3 regions of the Burkholderia sp. SR8 genome follow, and region 1 is predicted to be linked to each of the others. Evidence: predicted binding sites of a transcription regulator. Region 1 holds the regulator's gene; each other region holds the start of a gene.

Region 1 (5,096 bases):
GAGTACCGTGAAATTGACCTTTGCCATATCGGTGGTCGCGCTGGTACTGATCGCCGGCACCACCACCATCTGCCTGTCCGGAGCCGTCACCGACCGCACGACCGAATACGGAAGCGCGCGGGCGACGTTCGACCAGATGTTCAGCTCCCACCAGAAAATCTGTCGATGATGCGCCGGTCGCGCTTGGTCGGCCGGCCGTGCAGCTCGGCCGCCGGCTCGCGATACGTGCGGCGCCGCTCGAGCTCGGCGAGCCGCGCGGCGCGCCCCGCTTCCGTTTCCTCGTAAAGCGTCTGCGCGATGCTCGCGGGCCCGCGCACGTCGCAGATGCCCAGCACGGCAATGTGCCAGACGATACCGTCGATCGCAATCTCGACCTCGTCGCCAACGCGCACGTCCTTCGCCGGCTTGACCGCCGTGCCGCCGATCTTCACATGGCCCTTGTCGACCGCGTCGGACGCGAGCGAGCGCGTCTTGAAGAAGCGCGCGGCCCACAGCCATTTGTCGATGCGCAGCTTCGCGCCCGGTTCCGTCGAAATCCTGTAGTTCATCGCGTTCAACTCACCGTTTCGGGCTGCGCGGCCTTCACCGGCCAGCCCTGCAGATTTTCCGCGACGATCTCGCCCAGCGCGCCGATCCACGCGGGCGCGCCGTTCAGGCACGGAATCCGGTGGAACGCTTGGCCGCCGCCCGCGAGGAATTCGTCGCGCACCTCCATCCCGATCTCCTCGATCGTCTCCAGACAATCGGCCGTAAAACCAGGGCAGAACACGTCGGCGCGCCGCACGCCGGCCTCGCCGAGCTCGCGCAGCGTCGGCGCCGTGTACGGCTGCAGCCACTCGGCCTTGCCGAAACGCGACTGGAACGTCACGCGGCATTCGAGCGTCGACAGCCCGAGCGCGGCCATCAGCAGCGCGCCCGTCTGCTGGCACTGGTCGTGATAGGGGTCGCCGAGGTCGAGCGTGCGTTTCGGCACGCCGTGAAAGCTCAGCACCAGCTTGTCGCCCGCCGCGAAATCGGGCCGGCCGTGCTGCGCCCAGTACTGGCGCACCTGCTCGGCCAGCGCGTGGATGTACGCCGGGTGGTCGGCGTAGTGCCGCACCGTGCGCACTTCGGGCTGGTTGCGCATCCGCGCGAGCGCGGCGAACGCGGCATCGAAGGCCGTCGCGGTGGTCGACGCCGAGTATTGCGGATACATCGGCATCAGCAGCACGCGTTCGACGCCCGAGCGCTTGAACTGCGCGAGCGCCTGCGCGATGTTCGGGCTGCCGTAGCGCATCGCGTAGTCGACCTGCACCTGGTAGCCGTTCGATGCGAGCAGATGCCGTACGCCGTCGGTCTGGCGCTCGGTGTACACGCGCAGCGGCGAGCCTTCCTGCATCCAGACGGCCGCGTATTTCTTCGCGGACGCGCGGCCGCGCAGCGGCAGGATCAGCGTGCGCAGCAGCACCTGCCAGACGACCTGCGGGATTTCGACGACGCGCGGGTCCGACAGAAACTCGGCCAGATAGCGCCGCACCGCGCGCGGTGTCGGGGCGTCGGGCGTGCCGAGGTTGATCAGCAGCACGCCGATGCGATGGGCAGCCGCGACGCTCGAAGGCGGCTCAAGATCGAAACGCATGGGCAGGAACGTGCTCGGGGCACGCAGTCGGACGGCTCTCAATTATAGCGGGCCGTCCCGATCGGGTCGGCTGGCCGTTCGGCCGACTGGCGGCGCGCATGGCGCCGCGGCACGATGGCGGGACGGTGTCGGCGGCGGGTGCCGCAGTTACTGCTGGCTCAGCGTGAGCGACAGCAGCCGCGCGGTGATGTCGACGATCGGAATCACGCGGTTGTACGCCATCCGGGTCGGGCCGATCACGCCGAGCGTGCCGACGATCTGGCCGTTCACCTCGTACGGCGCGGTCACGACGCTCATTTCCTCGATCGGCACGAGCGTCGATTCGCCGCCGATGAAGATCTGCACGCCCTGGGCGTGGCTCGATACGTCGAGCAATTGCAGGAGGCCCGTCTTTTGGTCGAACACGTCGAACAGCTTGCGCAGCCGCGCCATGTCGGACGACAGGTCCGCCACTTCGAGCAGGTTGCGCTCGCCGGAAATGAGCACCGTATCTTCGGTGTCGGGCACCTCGGTGCTGGCCGTCACGGCCGCGTGCATCAGCGTGGTCATGTCGCCGCGCAACTGGTCGATCTCGTCGCGCAGGCGGCGGCGCACCTCGTCGAACGACAGCCCGGCGAAGTGCGCGTTGATGTAGTTCGACGCTTCGGTCAGTTGCGACGGCGAATAGTCGCGCGGCGTCGCGAGCATCCGGTTCTGCACGTCGCCCTCAGGCGTGACGATGATCAGCAGGATGCGCTTGTCCGACAGGCGCATGAACTCGATCTGCTTGAACACGTGGCTGCGGCGCGGCGTCAGCACGACGCCAGCGAACTGCGACAGGTTCGACAGCACGCTCGCGGCGGCCGCGACCACCCGCTGCTGCGGTTCGCCCGCCTGCAGCGTGTTCTGCACCTGCCGCGCGACGGCCTCGGCGTCGATCGGCGTCTCGACCGTCAGCATCGTGTCGACGAACAGCCGATAGCCGCGCGGCGTCGGCACGCGGCCGGCCGACGTGTGCGGGCTCGACACGAGGCCGAGCTCCTCCAGGTCGGACATCACGTTGCGGATCGTCGCCGGGCTCAGCTCCAGCCCGGAGTAACGCGACAACGTGCGCGAGCCGACCGGCTGACCGTCGGCGATATACCGTTCGATCAGGGTTTTCAGGAGGGTTCGTGCGCGAGGATCTAGCATGGTGGAAAATTTTAGCGCAACCGCGCGAGCACGGCGAGTGGCTGCGGCCACAGTCGCGCGGGCCGGCCGATCCGGCCCCGTGCGCGCCAAGCCGGTTCTTTTCGTCAACGAGCTATGGTGTAATGCCGGCATGAAAACCGGTAATCAGTTCAATACTGTCGCGCTCGTCGGCCGGAGCAACACGCCCGGCATCGCCGAGCCGCTCGCCACGCTGGCTGGCTGCATCGCGAAGCTGGGCTTCGAGGTCGTATTCGAAGCCGACACCGCACGCGAAATCGGCATCTCCGGCTATCCGGCGCTGACGCCGGCGGAAATCGGCGCGCGCGCGGACGTGGCGGTCGTGCTCGGCGGCGACGGCACGATGCTCGGCATCGGCCGCCAGCTCGCGCCGTACAAGACACCGCTGATCGGGATCAACCACGGGCGGCTCGGCTTCATCACCGACATCGCGGCGGCCGACATGCAGGCGCTGGTGCCGGTGATCCTGTCGGGCAAGTTCGAGCGCGAGGAGCGCTCGCTGCTCGAGGCCCGGATCGTGCGCGACGGCGAACCGATCTACCACGCGCTCGCGTTCAACGACGTCGTCGTGAACCGCAGCGGCTTCTCCGGGATGGTCGAGCTGCGCGCGTCGGTCGACGGCCGGTACATGTACAACCAGCGTTCGGACGGCCTGATCGTCGCGACGCCGACCGGCTCGACCGCGTACGCGCTGTCGTCGGCCGGCCCGATCCTGCACCCGCAGCTCCAGGGCATCGTGCTGGTGCCGATCGCGCCGCACGCGCTGTCGAACCGGCCGATCGTGCTGCCCGACGATTCGAAGATCGCGATCCAGATCGTCGGCGGCCGCGACGTCAACGTGAACTTCGACATGCAGTCGTTCACCGCGCTCGAGCTGAACGACACGATCGAGGTGCGCCGCTCGAAGCACACGGTGCCGTTCCTGCACCCGATCGGCTACAGCTACTACGCGACGCTGCGCAACAAGCTGCACTGGAACGAACACGCATCGAACGAAGACGACAAGGCGTCCTGACGCACCACCGCCCGACACCATGCTCCGCCACCTCTCGATTCGCGACTTCGTCATCGTCGCCGCGCTCGATCTCGAATTCGACAGCGGCTTTACCGTCTTTTCCGGCGAAACCGGCGCCGGCAAATCGATCCTGATCGACGCGCTGGCGCTCGCGCTCGGCGAACGTGCCGACGCGAGCGTCGTGCGCGCCGGCTGCGGCCGCGCCGACATCACCGCCGAATTCACGCCGCACGACCGCGTCGCGCGCTGGCTCGACGAACACGCGTTCGACGCCGAGGACACCGTGATGCTGCGCCGCGTGATCGACGCGAACGGCCGCTCGCGCGCGTTCATCAACGGCACCAGCGCGACGCTCGCGCAGCTGCGCGAGCTCGGCGAGATGCTCGTCGACATCCACGGCCAGCACGCGCACCAGCTGCTGATGCGGCCCGACGCGCAGCGCGAGCTGTTCGACACGCACGCAGGGCTCGTCGCCGATGCCGCGAACGTCGCGCGCGCGTGGCGCGTGTGGCGCGACGCGACGCAGGCGATCGACGCCGCGAAGGCGCACGAGCGCGAGCTGCAGCTCGAACGCGAGAAGCTCGCGTGGCAGCTCGCCGAGCTCGACAAGCTCGCGCCGCAACCCGGCGAATGGGACGAAATCGGCAGCGAGCACAAACGGCTGTCGCACTCGGCGAACCTGATCGCCGGCGTGCAGGGCGCGCTCAACGCGCTGTCCGAGGCCGACGATGCGCTGCTGCCGCAGCTGGGCGCGATCGTGTCGAAACTGCGCAGCCTGGCCGACTACGATTCCGGGCTCGGCGACGCGCTCGCGTCGCTCGAACCGGCCGAGATCCAGCTGCAGGAAGCCGTCTATTCGCTGTCGCACTATGCGCAGCGCCTCGATCTCGATCCGGCCCGGCTCGCGCAGGTCGAAACGCGCCTCGACGCGCTGCATTCGACCGCCCGCAAGTTCCGGCTGCCGCCCGACACGCTGCATGAAGAACATGCGGCGCGCCGCGCCCAGCTCGCCGCGCTCGACGCGGCCGCCGACCTCGGCGCGCTCGAAGCCGCGCAGGCGAAGGCATGGGAAGCCTATCTCGCCGACGCGAAACACCTGTCGAAGGCGCGCGCGCAGGCCGCGAAGGCGCTCGGCACGGCCGTCACCGCCGGCATGCAGGAACTGTCGATGGCGGGCGGCAGCTTCGAGGTCGCGCTCGTGCCGCTTGCCGACGGCGGCCCGCACGGCCTCGAGCAGGTCGAATTCCGCGTCGCCGGGCACGCGGGCGTGCCGCT
Region 2 (5,096 bases), on a different contig from region 1:
TTTCGAGCCGCTCAGCGCCCCGCCAGCATCTTTCCGCCAAGCCCCACCAGCAGCACGCCGGCTGTCGTATCGATCACGGCCTTGCGTCGAACCAGCAGCCGGCGCACGGATGGATGCGACGCGAGCAGCGCCATCGTGCAGTACCACGCGCCCGAAATGGCGATCGACAGCACGACGACGGTGAAATTGAACCATGCCGGCGCATGGGCCGGGACCATCAACGCGAAGATACTGCCGTAGAACGCGACGGCCTTCGGGTTCGTCATGCTCGCGATATAGCCTTTCTGCGCCGCGTGCCAGCCGGCGGACACGGCGGGTGCGGACACGGGGAGCTGCTTGCGCGCATTCAGCACCATCTTCAGGCCGAGCCAGATCAGATATGCGGCACCCGCCAGCCGCAGCGCCGTGTGCACCCACGCGACGTGAGTCACGAGCACGCTCAGGCCGGCGATCGCGATCGCGGCCCAGGTGCCCGATGCCGCCGCGAGGCCGAGCCCGGTCATCACGCCGGCGCGGCGCTGCGCGACCGCGGTCGACGTGACGATCACGAAGTTCGGGCCCGGGCTGGCGACGCTCAGCAGCAGGACGCCGGCGAGCGGCAGCAACGCGTTGATGGGGGTCGACATGGCTTGGCGGTTCGGCGAGGCGGAAGGGGCCTTCATCTTACCTCGGACGCCCGGCCGGGCCTGCTCGAGCCCGATTCAAGCAAAAACGCGTGACGACCTGCGTCGCCACGCGTTTCGCATTGCTGCGGACGCACCGCGGATGCCGGCGAACCGGCACGCCGCGACGCGTCGCCGGATGGTCAGAAATCGAACCCCGGCCCGCCCGCACCGGGGCCGCCCGGCACCGCGGCCGGCGCCGCATCCTTCGGTGCTTCGAACACGGTCGCATCGGTCGTCAGCAGCAGGCCCGCGACCGACGCCGCATTCTGCAGCGCGGTGCGCGTGACCTTGGTCGGATCGAGCACGCCCGATTCGACGAGGTCGCCGTATTCACCGGTCTGCGCGTTGTAGCCGAAGTTGCCGGTGCCTTCCGCGACCTTCGCGACGACCACGCTCGCTTCCTCGCCCGCATTCGTGACGATCTGGCGCAGCGGTTCCTCGAGCGCGCGCAGCACGATCTTGATGCCCGCGTTCTGGTCGGCATTGACGCCGTGGAGTTCGCGGATCGCCTGGCGCACGCGGATCAGCGCGACGCCGCCGCCCGGCACGATGCCTTCCTCGACGGCCGCGCGCGTCGCGTGCAGCGCATCGTCGACGCGATCCTTCTTCTCCTTCACTTCGATTTCGGTCGCACCGCCGACCTTGATCACCGCGACGCCGCCCGCGAGCTTGGCCACGCGTTCCTGCAGCTTTTCGCGATCGTAGTCGGACGTCGCTTCTTCGATCTGCACGCGAATCTGCTTCACGCGCGCCTCGATGTTCTTCGCGTCGCCGGCGCCGTCGATCACGGTCGTGTTTTCCTTGCCGACCTCGATGCGCTTCGCCTGGCCGAGTTCGGCGAGCGTCGCCTTCTCGAGCGTGAGGCCCGTTTCTTCCGCGACGACTTGCCCGCCGGTCAGGATCGCGATGTCCTCGAGCAGCGCCTTGCGGCGGTCGCCGAAGCCCGGTGCCTTGACCGCGACGGTCTTCAGGATCCCGCGAATGTTGTTCACGACGAGCGTCGCGAGCGCTTCGCCTTCGACGTCCTCCGCGATGATCAGCAGCGGCCGGCCCGACTTCGCGACCTGTTCGAGCACCGGCAGCAGGTCGCGGATGTTCGAGATCTTCTTGTCGTGCAGCAGGATGTACGGATTCTCGATCTCGGCGATCTGCTTGTCGGGATTGTTGATGAAGTACGGCGACAGGTAGCCGCGATCGAACTGCAGCCCTTCGACGACGTCGAGTTCGTCGGCAAGCGACTTGCCGTCCTCGACGGTGATCACGCCTTCCTTGCCGACGCGGTCGATCGCCTCGGCGATCCGCTGGCCGATCGACTCCTCGCCGTTCGCGGAGATTGTCGCGACCTGCGCGATTTCCTTGCTGGTGGTGGTCGGCTTGCTGATCTTCTTCAGCTCGTCGACGGCCGCCGCGACGGCCTTGTCGATGCCGCGCTTCAGGTCGAGCGGATTGAGCCCGGCCGCGACGTATTTCTGGCCTTCGCGCACGATCGCCTGCGCGAGCACGGTGGCGGTCGTCGTGCCGTCGCCGGCGGCATCGCTGGTGCGCGACGCGACTTCCTTCACGAGTTGCGCACCGATGTTCTGCAGCTTGTCCGCGAGTTCGATTTCCTTCGCGACCGACACGCCGTCCTTCGTGACGACGGGCGCGCCGAAGCTGCGTTCCAGCACGACGTTGCGGCCCTTCGGCCCGAGCGTGACCTTCACCGCGTTCGCGAGAATGTTGACGCCTTCGGTCAGCTTCGCACGCGCGACGTCGCTGAACGTGATTTCCTTCGCTGCCATGATTGCACTCCGTTATCGATTGACGACCGCGACGATGTCTTCCTCGCGCAGTACGAGGAATTCGTGGCCGTCCACCTTGACGGCCTGGCCTGCGTACTTGCCGAACAGCACGCGTTCGCCGACCTGCAGGTCGGGCACGATGCGCTGGCCGTCCGCGTCCTTGCGGCCCGGGCCGACGGCGATCACTTCGCCCTGGTCGGGTTTCTCTGCCGCGCTGTCGGGGATCACGATGCCCGAGGCGGTGGTGGTTTCCTGGTCGAGTCGCTTCACGACGACCCGGTCGTGCAAGGGGCGTAGGCTCATCTGTCGGTCCTGTTCTGTTGCGTCGAAATTGGCTGGCACTCTTCATCGGAGAGTGCTGACGAGTATAAAAACGCGCGGCGGCGCGATCCAATAACGGATTCGGAAAAGCATTTGCGCGGACGCGCTATGGAGGTCCGGCACGGGCGAGCGACGCCGTGAAGCGCGAGCGTATGATTCGTCATCGCCTGTTCGTTCGCCGGGAGGCCCTGAGCGTGGCAACAACATCGGATGCCGGACGACAACCCGCGTGGCTGCGCATCGCGCCCGCGCTGTTCCTGCTGCTGTGGGCGAGCGGTTTCGTCTTCCTGAAGCTGGGCCTGCGCGACGCCGATCCGCTGACGTTCCTCGCGCTGCGCTATGCATGCGTCGTCGCGCTGCTCGCCGGGCCGTTCCTGTGGCTGCGCCCCGCGTTGCCGCGCACGCGCGGCGAATGGCGCAATCTCGTGGTCGTCGGTTTGCTGCTGCAGGCCGGCTATTTCGCGTTCACGTATCTGAGCCTGAAGCTCGGCATGTCGGCCGGCGCCGTCGCGCTGGTCACGTCGCAGCAGCCGATTCTGGTCGGGCTGCTCGCGCCGATGATTGCAGGCGAGCGCGTCGGCGCGCTGCGCTGGATCGGGCTCGCGCTCGGCGCGGCCGGCGCGGTGATGGTCATCCTCGCGCGTTCGTCGGTTGACGTGTCGTCGTCGTGGGCGCTCGCGTTCGCGCTGCTCGCGCTCGCGTGCATCACCGGCGGCACGCTGTGGGAGAAGCGCTTCGGCACCGACGTCCATCCCGTGACCGCGAACCTCGTGCAGTACACGGTCGGACTCGCGGTGACCGCGCCGCTCGCATTCGCGCTCGAACCGATGCACGTGCACTGGACCGCAGGCCTCGCCGGCTCGCTCGCCTACCTCGTGATCTGCAACTCGCTGATCGCGATCTCGCTGTTGCTCGCGATGGTGCGCTACGGCGAGGCGTCGCGCGTGTCCGCGCTGTTTTTCCTGATACCGCCCGCGACCGCGCTGATCGCGCTCGTCGTGCTCGGCGAGACGATCGGTGCGCTCGCATGGCCCGGGATGGCGCTTGCGGCGGCAGGGCTGTATCTGGTGATGCGGTACTGAGCGACGTGCATTGCGGTGCTTGCCGTTCCTGTTCGCGCGCCTCGCGATGGACGTGAACGGCCGCCGACCAGCCGCGTGTGCCGCATATTCCGCTGCCCCGTTAGCATGTGACGAATCCGACTTTGGCCGGCGCGCGGGCGACGCTAAGATCGCCGATCCCGTAGATCGTGCGCGCCACAACGATGAAAAAATCCGCTTCGCCCTTGCTTGCCTTCCGTTTCCGTGTGGTCTGCGCCGCGATCGCCGGCGCGCTGTCGCTTGCGTCGTGCGGCGGCGTCGACGGCAGTCCGCCGCCGCAGGCCAATGCGACGCCCGCGGCCAAGCGTCCGAACATCCTGTACATCATGGCCGACGATCTCGGCTATTCAGACATCCATGCATTCGGCGGCGAGATCAACACGCCGAACCTCGACGCGCTCGTCGCGTCGGGCCGCATCCTGTCGAACCATCACACCGGCACCGTCTGCGCGATCACGCGCGCGATGCTGATTTCCGGCACCGATCACCATCTCGTCGGCGAAGGCACGATGGGCGTGCCGACCGACGAGCGGCGCGGCCTGCCCGGCTACGAAGGCTATCTGAACGATCGCGCGCTGTCGTTTGCGCAACTGCTGAAGGACGCCGGCTATCACACGTATATCGCGGGCAAGTGGCACATCGGCTCGGGGATCGTCGGCAGCGCGACGGGCAGCGGCCAGACGCCGGACCAGTGGGGCTTCGAGCGCAGCTACGTGCTGCTCGGCGGCGCGGCGACGAATCACTTCGCGCACGAACCGGCCGGCTCGTCGAACTACACCGAAGACGGCCGCTACGTGCAGCCGGGCCAGCCCGGGCAGCCGGGCGGCACGGGCGGCAGTCCGGCCGTGTTCTATTCGACGGACTTCTATACGCAGAAGCTGATCTCGTACATCGATGCGAACAAGCAGGACGGCAAGCCGTTCTTCGCGTACGCGGCCTACACGTCGCCCCATTGGCCGTTGCAGGTGCCGGATCCGTGGCTGCACAAATACGCGGGCGTATACGACGCCGGCTACGACGCGATCCGCAATGCACGCATCGCGCGGCAGAAAGCGCTGGGCCTGATTCCGGCGGACTTCAAGCCGTTCGACGGTTTGCCCGAAACGACGTCGGCGTCGCCGGCGACGGCGAACAACGGCACCGCGAGCGCGAAGTACATCAGCGCCGTGCATTCGGCCGCCGACGGCTACAGCGACTACGGCAGCGGCAAGGTCGACAAGCTGTGGGCG
Region 3 (5,096 bases), on a different contig from region 1:
ATCAGCGTGAACGACGCGGGCGCCGGCTGCGTTTCCCATTCGGATTCGATCGCCGCGAGCTTCATCTTCTGCACTTCGCCGGTCGTATAGCCCGATTCGTCGCCGAGCACGATCACGCACAGCGTCGCCGCGAGGCCGAAGCCGGCCGCGACCGCGAACGAGCGCAGCGCGAAGTCGACGTCGCGCTTCTTCAGCAGGTACCACGACGACACGCCGAGCACGAACATCGCCGCCGACACGTAGCCGGCCGACACGGTGTGCACGAACTTCACCTGCGCGACCGGGTTGAACAGCACGTCGAACAGGCTCGTCATCTCCATGCGCATCGTCTGGTAGTTGAACTCGGCGCCGACCGGATTGTTCATCCAGCCGTTCGCGACGAGGATCCACAGCGCGGACAGGTTCGAGCCGAGCGCGACGAGGAACGTGACGATCAGGTGCTTGACCTTCGACAGGCGGTTCCAGCCGAAGAAGAACAGCCCGACGAACGTCGATTCGAGGAAGAACGCCATCAGGCCTTCGACCGCGAGCGGCACGCCGAAGATGTCGCCGACGTAGTGCGAGTAGTACGACCAGTTCGTGCCGAACTGGAATTCGAGCGTGATGCCGGTCGTCACGCCCATCGCGAAGTTGATCCCGAACAGCTTGCCCCAGAACTGGGTCATGTCCTTGTAGACCTGCTTGCCGGTCATCACGTAGACGGCTTCCATGATGACGAGCAGCCAGGACAGGCCGAGCGTCAGCGGCACGAACAGGAAGTGGTAGAGCGCCGTGATGCCGAACTGCAGACGCGACAGATCGACGACTTCGCTACTTATCATGGTGGTCTCCCTCGGTGGATGCAGGCGCCGGCACCGAGAGCAGCTTCTCGGCGACGACGGCAGGCGGCAGCGACATGTGCTCGGCCTGCGGATGATTGAAGAATGCGTATTTGAGCGACATCAGGAGGATCAGCTTGACGATCAGCACCAGCGTGATGTCGCGCACGAGGGTCGGCCCGCGCGCCCACGCGACGATGCGCGCGCGCCGGCCCGCCGTGCCGCCCCGCGGGGGCGGCGCCGCGGGCTCCTTATTGATCGAGATCAAGGCGATTATCCTGAATCGATTTACGTTGGTTTTGGGGCGACTTTACGTCGGATTTATGACGGCAGTTGAACTGTTTTTAATCCTTTTAAGCCGACGTGCCAATTTTAAAATGCCGGCTTTCCGGTGCCGAGTGCTGCGCTGCGGCAGACCGTCGCGAACCACGTGCTAAAACTTGAGGCAGATCAAGGTTATGCGGAAGGGGACGGAATTCGCCCGATACCCGATCAATCCGGTCGATTAACAAGTGAAGCGTGACCGGAAACGACACGCGAAAAAAAACCGCTGCCGGTCGGGCAGCGGTTTTGGGTGAAACGCTCTAAATCGCGAGCTTATGCGTATTCGGCGAGTGCGGTGCGCATCTTCTTCATCGCGCTCGCTTCGATCTGGCGGATGCGTTCCGCCGACACACCGAATTCGGCAGCGAGATCGTGCAGCGTCGAGCCGCCCGAGCCGTCGTCGTCGACGTTCAGCCAGCGCGCCTCGATGATCCGGCGGCTGCGGGCGTCGAGCGCGTCGAGCGCCTGCGCGATGCCGTCCGTCTGCAGCATGTCGCGCTGGCGCGCGGCCAGCACGGCGGTCGGCTCGTTGTGCGAATCGGCCAGATACGCGATCGGCGCGTACGATTCCTCGCCGTCCTCGACTTGCCCTTCGAGCGCGATGTCGCCGCCCGACAGGCGCGTTTCCATCTCGGTGACTTCCTCGCGCTTGACGTTGAGCTCCTGCGCGAGGCCGTCGATTTCCTCGGGCGTCATCGCCTGCATGCTCTTCTTGTGGCTGCGCAGGTTGAAGAACAGCTTGCGCTGCGCCTTTGTCGTCGCGACCTTCACCATCCGCCAGTTGCGCAGGATGTACTCGTGGATCTCGGCCTTGATCCAGTGGATCGCGTACGACACCAGGCGCACGTTTTGCGCCGGGTCGAAACGCTTTACCGCCTTCATCAGGCCGATGTTGCCTTCCTGGATCAGGTCGCCGTGCGGCAGGCCGTAGCCGAGATAGTTGCGTGCGATCGACACGACGAGCCGCAGGTGCGACAGCACGAGGCGGCGGGCCGAGTCGAGGTTGTTGTTTTCGCGGAATTCGGTCGCGTACTGGCGTTCCTCTTCGGCGGTCAGGAGCGGGATCCGGTTGACGGCCTGGATGTACGCATCGATGTTGCCAAGCTGGCCCGGCAACATCGCTTGGGTTGCGAGCGCCAGCGAGCCTGCCGATTCGGCCTTGGCCGGCGTCGGGCTCAGGGTATTCGGAAGGGTCGGGGCGTGGCTCACTAAAAACTCCTTTGGAATCAGGGACAAACCCTTGGTCTCGGATGAGATTCCGGGGCCCATCTTAGCACTCCAGCAATCCGAGTGCTAATTCCTTAGAGGCCACGGGGGCATCCAAGTTCCCGCTTTTCTATCGAACTGGTGGAGTCGATAGTCTAATTTGCGACCAGGCAGCTGGCACGAAGTTCCGTAAGTGGTTGTTTCTGATAGTAATCAGTAGACGATTTCGATTTTTGTAGTTTTGGAAGCAAACAATTTCGCTTCGTGATGCCGATCCGAAAAGTCCTTTACCATACCATTCAGTTCGCTCGGGCCCGGCCGCTGCGGCAAGGCTCCATTCAACCCACAAAGTTGGAGTGTCAGATGAACAATAAGAAGAATCGCCGGCGCGGTAGCCGGCTTGCGGCGCATGCGCTGCTGGCGGCGTCGCTGCTCGGCGGATCGGGCGCCGCGTTCGCGGATCGGTGGGGGATCCAGGCGGGCGGCGGGTTTTCCGATCGCCACGGGATCGACAAGGCCGATGTCGGCGTCGTGTGGGATCCGGGCTGGAACTGGTGGGAAATCGGCGGCTGGCACTTCGCGTTCGTGATGGAGGGCCATGTCGGCTACTGGCACACCGGCGGCAACGTGCACGCCAACATCGGCGAATTCGGCGCGACGCCGATGTTCCGTTTCATCAAGAGCGCGGGCCAGGTGCGCCCGTTCGTCGAAGCCGGCGCCGGCATCCGGTTCCTCACGCATCCGACGATCTCGAACAATCTGTCGCTGTCGACCTCGTTCCAGTTCGCAGACGTCGTCGGCGTCGGCGCGCAGTTCGGAGAACGGCAACAGTATCAGGTCGGTTACCGTTTTCAACATGTGTCTAACGCGGGTATCAAAGAGCCGAATCCTGGTATAAATTTCCACCAGTTCTACGTGCAGTACAACTTCTGATCCGCACGCCGGCGCACGGCGGGCGCGTTGCCGAGGAGTCAGGCGATGACGAAGGTGGTCGATGCGATTCGCGCACTCGAGCGCGATCGGTTCCGGGCGATGGTCGACGGGGACGGCGAGGCGCTCGACGCGCAATTGTCGGACAAGGTGTTCTTCGTGCACACCAACGGCAAACGCGAATCCAAGCAGCAGTTCATCGACGCCATCGTGGCCGGCCGCCGCCGCTATCGCCAGATCGAGATCCAGTCGCAGGACCTGCTGCCCGTCGGCGACGCAACCTGCGTCGTCACCGGGCGCGCGTTGATCGAGATGGAAACGAACAACGGCGGCCTCGTGTTTCCGATCGCCTATACCGCCGTGCACACGCACGAACAGGGGCAGTGGCGGCTGCTCGCATGGCAGGCGACGCGGTGCGCGACCGAGACATGAGCGCGCGTGGCGCCCGTTTTCATGTCCCATCGAAGCGGCCTCCTGGGCCGCTTTTTGCTGGCCCGTGCGGCGCGGATCGCGCGGCGCACGGGTGGTCACGCACCGCTCGCTGACATTCGAAACCTGTTGAAGCCTGAAGCGAAACCCGCCGGTCAGGCCGCCGCGCGGCGGTCCGCGCAATGCCACGCCGAACGGTTGATCGCGCTGACGACCGCATCGAGCGCGGCGCTCGCCGGATCGTCGTGGACCCCGACACCGTGCCGCAGCGGCGCATCGCCGACCCGGCAGCCGACCGATACCGCGATCCGGCCATCCGTCGTGCGCGCGTGCTCGCACGACGCGACGTCGATCGTCGTGCCGGCTGCCGCCGAGAACGCCGCGGCCGCGCGTTGTACCGCGTCTTCAGGCGTCGCGCCGGCCGGCGCCGCACCCGCGACGTCGCGGTTCTGCCAGCGCGCACCGTCGCCGTGGCGCGCGGCCGGACCGTCGGCCTCGAAGAATTCGCGCGCGAACAGCGCGCAGATCGCGTCGCCGGTCACTTCCTCGCCCGATGCGTCGGCGAGCGTCTGCACCGCGTGGCTGAACTCGATCTGCACGCGCCGCGTCGGCGTGAAGCCCATCCCGCGTTCGAGCAGGAACGTCGCGCCGCCCTTGCCGGACTGGCTGTTCACGCGGATCACCGCGTCATAGCTGCGGCCGAGGTCGGCCGGGTCGATCGGCAGGTACGGCACTTCCCACACCGCGTCCGGGCGCTGCTGCGCGAGGCCCTTGCGGATCGCGTCCTGATGCGAACCGGAGAATGCGGTGAACACGAGATCGCCCGCGTACGGATGGCGCGGATGCACGGGGATCTGGTTGCAGCGCTCGACCACGCGGCGCACCGCGTCGATGTCCGAGAAGTCGAGGCCAGGATCGATGCCTTGCGTATAGAGATTCAGCGCGAGCGTCACGAGATCGACGTTGCCGGTGCGCTCGCCGTTGCCGAACAGGCAGCCCTCGATCCGGTCGGCGCCGGCGAGCAGCGCGAGTTCGGCGGCCGCGACCGCGGTGCCGCGATCGTTGTGCGGATGCACGGACAGCACGATGCTGTCGCGATACGCGAGGTTGCGGTCCATCCATTCGATCTGGTCGGCGAACACGTTCGGGCTCGCTGCTTCGACGGTCGCCGGCAGGTTGACGATCATCTTGCGATCGCGCGTCGGCCGCCACATCTGCGCGACCGCGTCGCACACCTCGCGCGCGAACGTGAGCTCGGTCATGCTGAAGGTTTCCGGCGAGTACTGGTAGGTCCAGTGCGTGTCCGGGCGGGCCGCCGCGTGTTCCTTGATCATCCGCGTGCCGTTCACCGCGAGCGCCTTCACGTCGTCCTTCGACATCCCGAACACG

Evidence for each region. The regulator HrcA, encoded in region 1, represses chaperone genes, less so after heat shock. The targets are predictions, from matches to a motif close to TTAGCACTCNNNNNNNNNGAGTGCTAA.
Region 2: a site for HrcA is predicted at 2,782-2,808, ahead of Q3A80_RS06945 (co-chaperone GroES). Genes of this name have one in related genera too.
Region 3: a site for HrcA is predicted at 2,413-2,439, ahead of rpoH (RNA polymerase sigma factor RpoH). Genes of this name have one in related genera too.

Annotation. Positions count from the first base shown of each region.
Region 1 is NZ_JAULUC010000005.1:132,546-137,641, forward strand. It holds gene Q3A80_RS08125 (hypothetical protein) at 8-169, shown strand; gene Q3A80_RS08130 (RNA-binding S4 domain-containing protein) at 141-548, opposite strand; gene hemH (ferrochelatase) at 554-1,618, opposite strand; gene hrcA (heat-inducible transcriptional repressor HrcA) at 1,766-2,788, opposite strand; gene Q3A80_RS08145 (NAD kinase) at 2,919-3,821, shown strand; gene recN (DNA repair protein RecN) at 3,841-5,096, shown strand, end outside.
Region 2 is NZ_JAULUC010000004.1:248,727-253,822, forward strand. It holds gene Q3A80_RS06935 (LysE family translocator) at 12-626, opposite strand; gene groL (chaperonin GroEL) at 806-2,446, opposite strand; gene Q3A80_RS06945 (co-chaperone GroES) at 2,459-2,749, opposite strand; gene Q3A80_RS06950 (DMT family transporter) at 2,956-3,849, shown strand; gene Q3A80_RS06955 (arylsulfatase) at 4,032-5,096, shown strand, end outside.
Region 3 is NZ_JAULUC010000014.1:145,605-150,700, forward strand. It holds gene Q3A80_RS19255 (cytochrome ubiquinol oxidase subunit I) at 1-821, opposite strand, end outside; gene cydP (cytochrome oxidase putative small subunit CydP) at 811-1,086, opposite strand; gene rpoH (RNA polymerase sigma factor RpoH) at 1,416-2,351, opposite strand; gene Q3A80_RS19270 (acyloxyacyl hydrolase) at 2,712-3,281, shown strand; gene Q3A80_RS19275 (nuclear transport factor 2 family protein) at 3,327-3,710, shown strand; gene leuA (2-isopropylmalate synthase) at 3,863-5,096, opposite strand, start outside.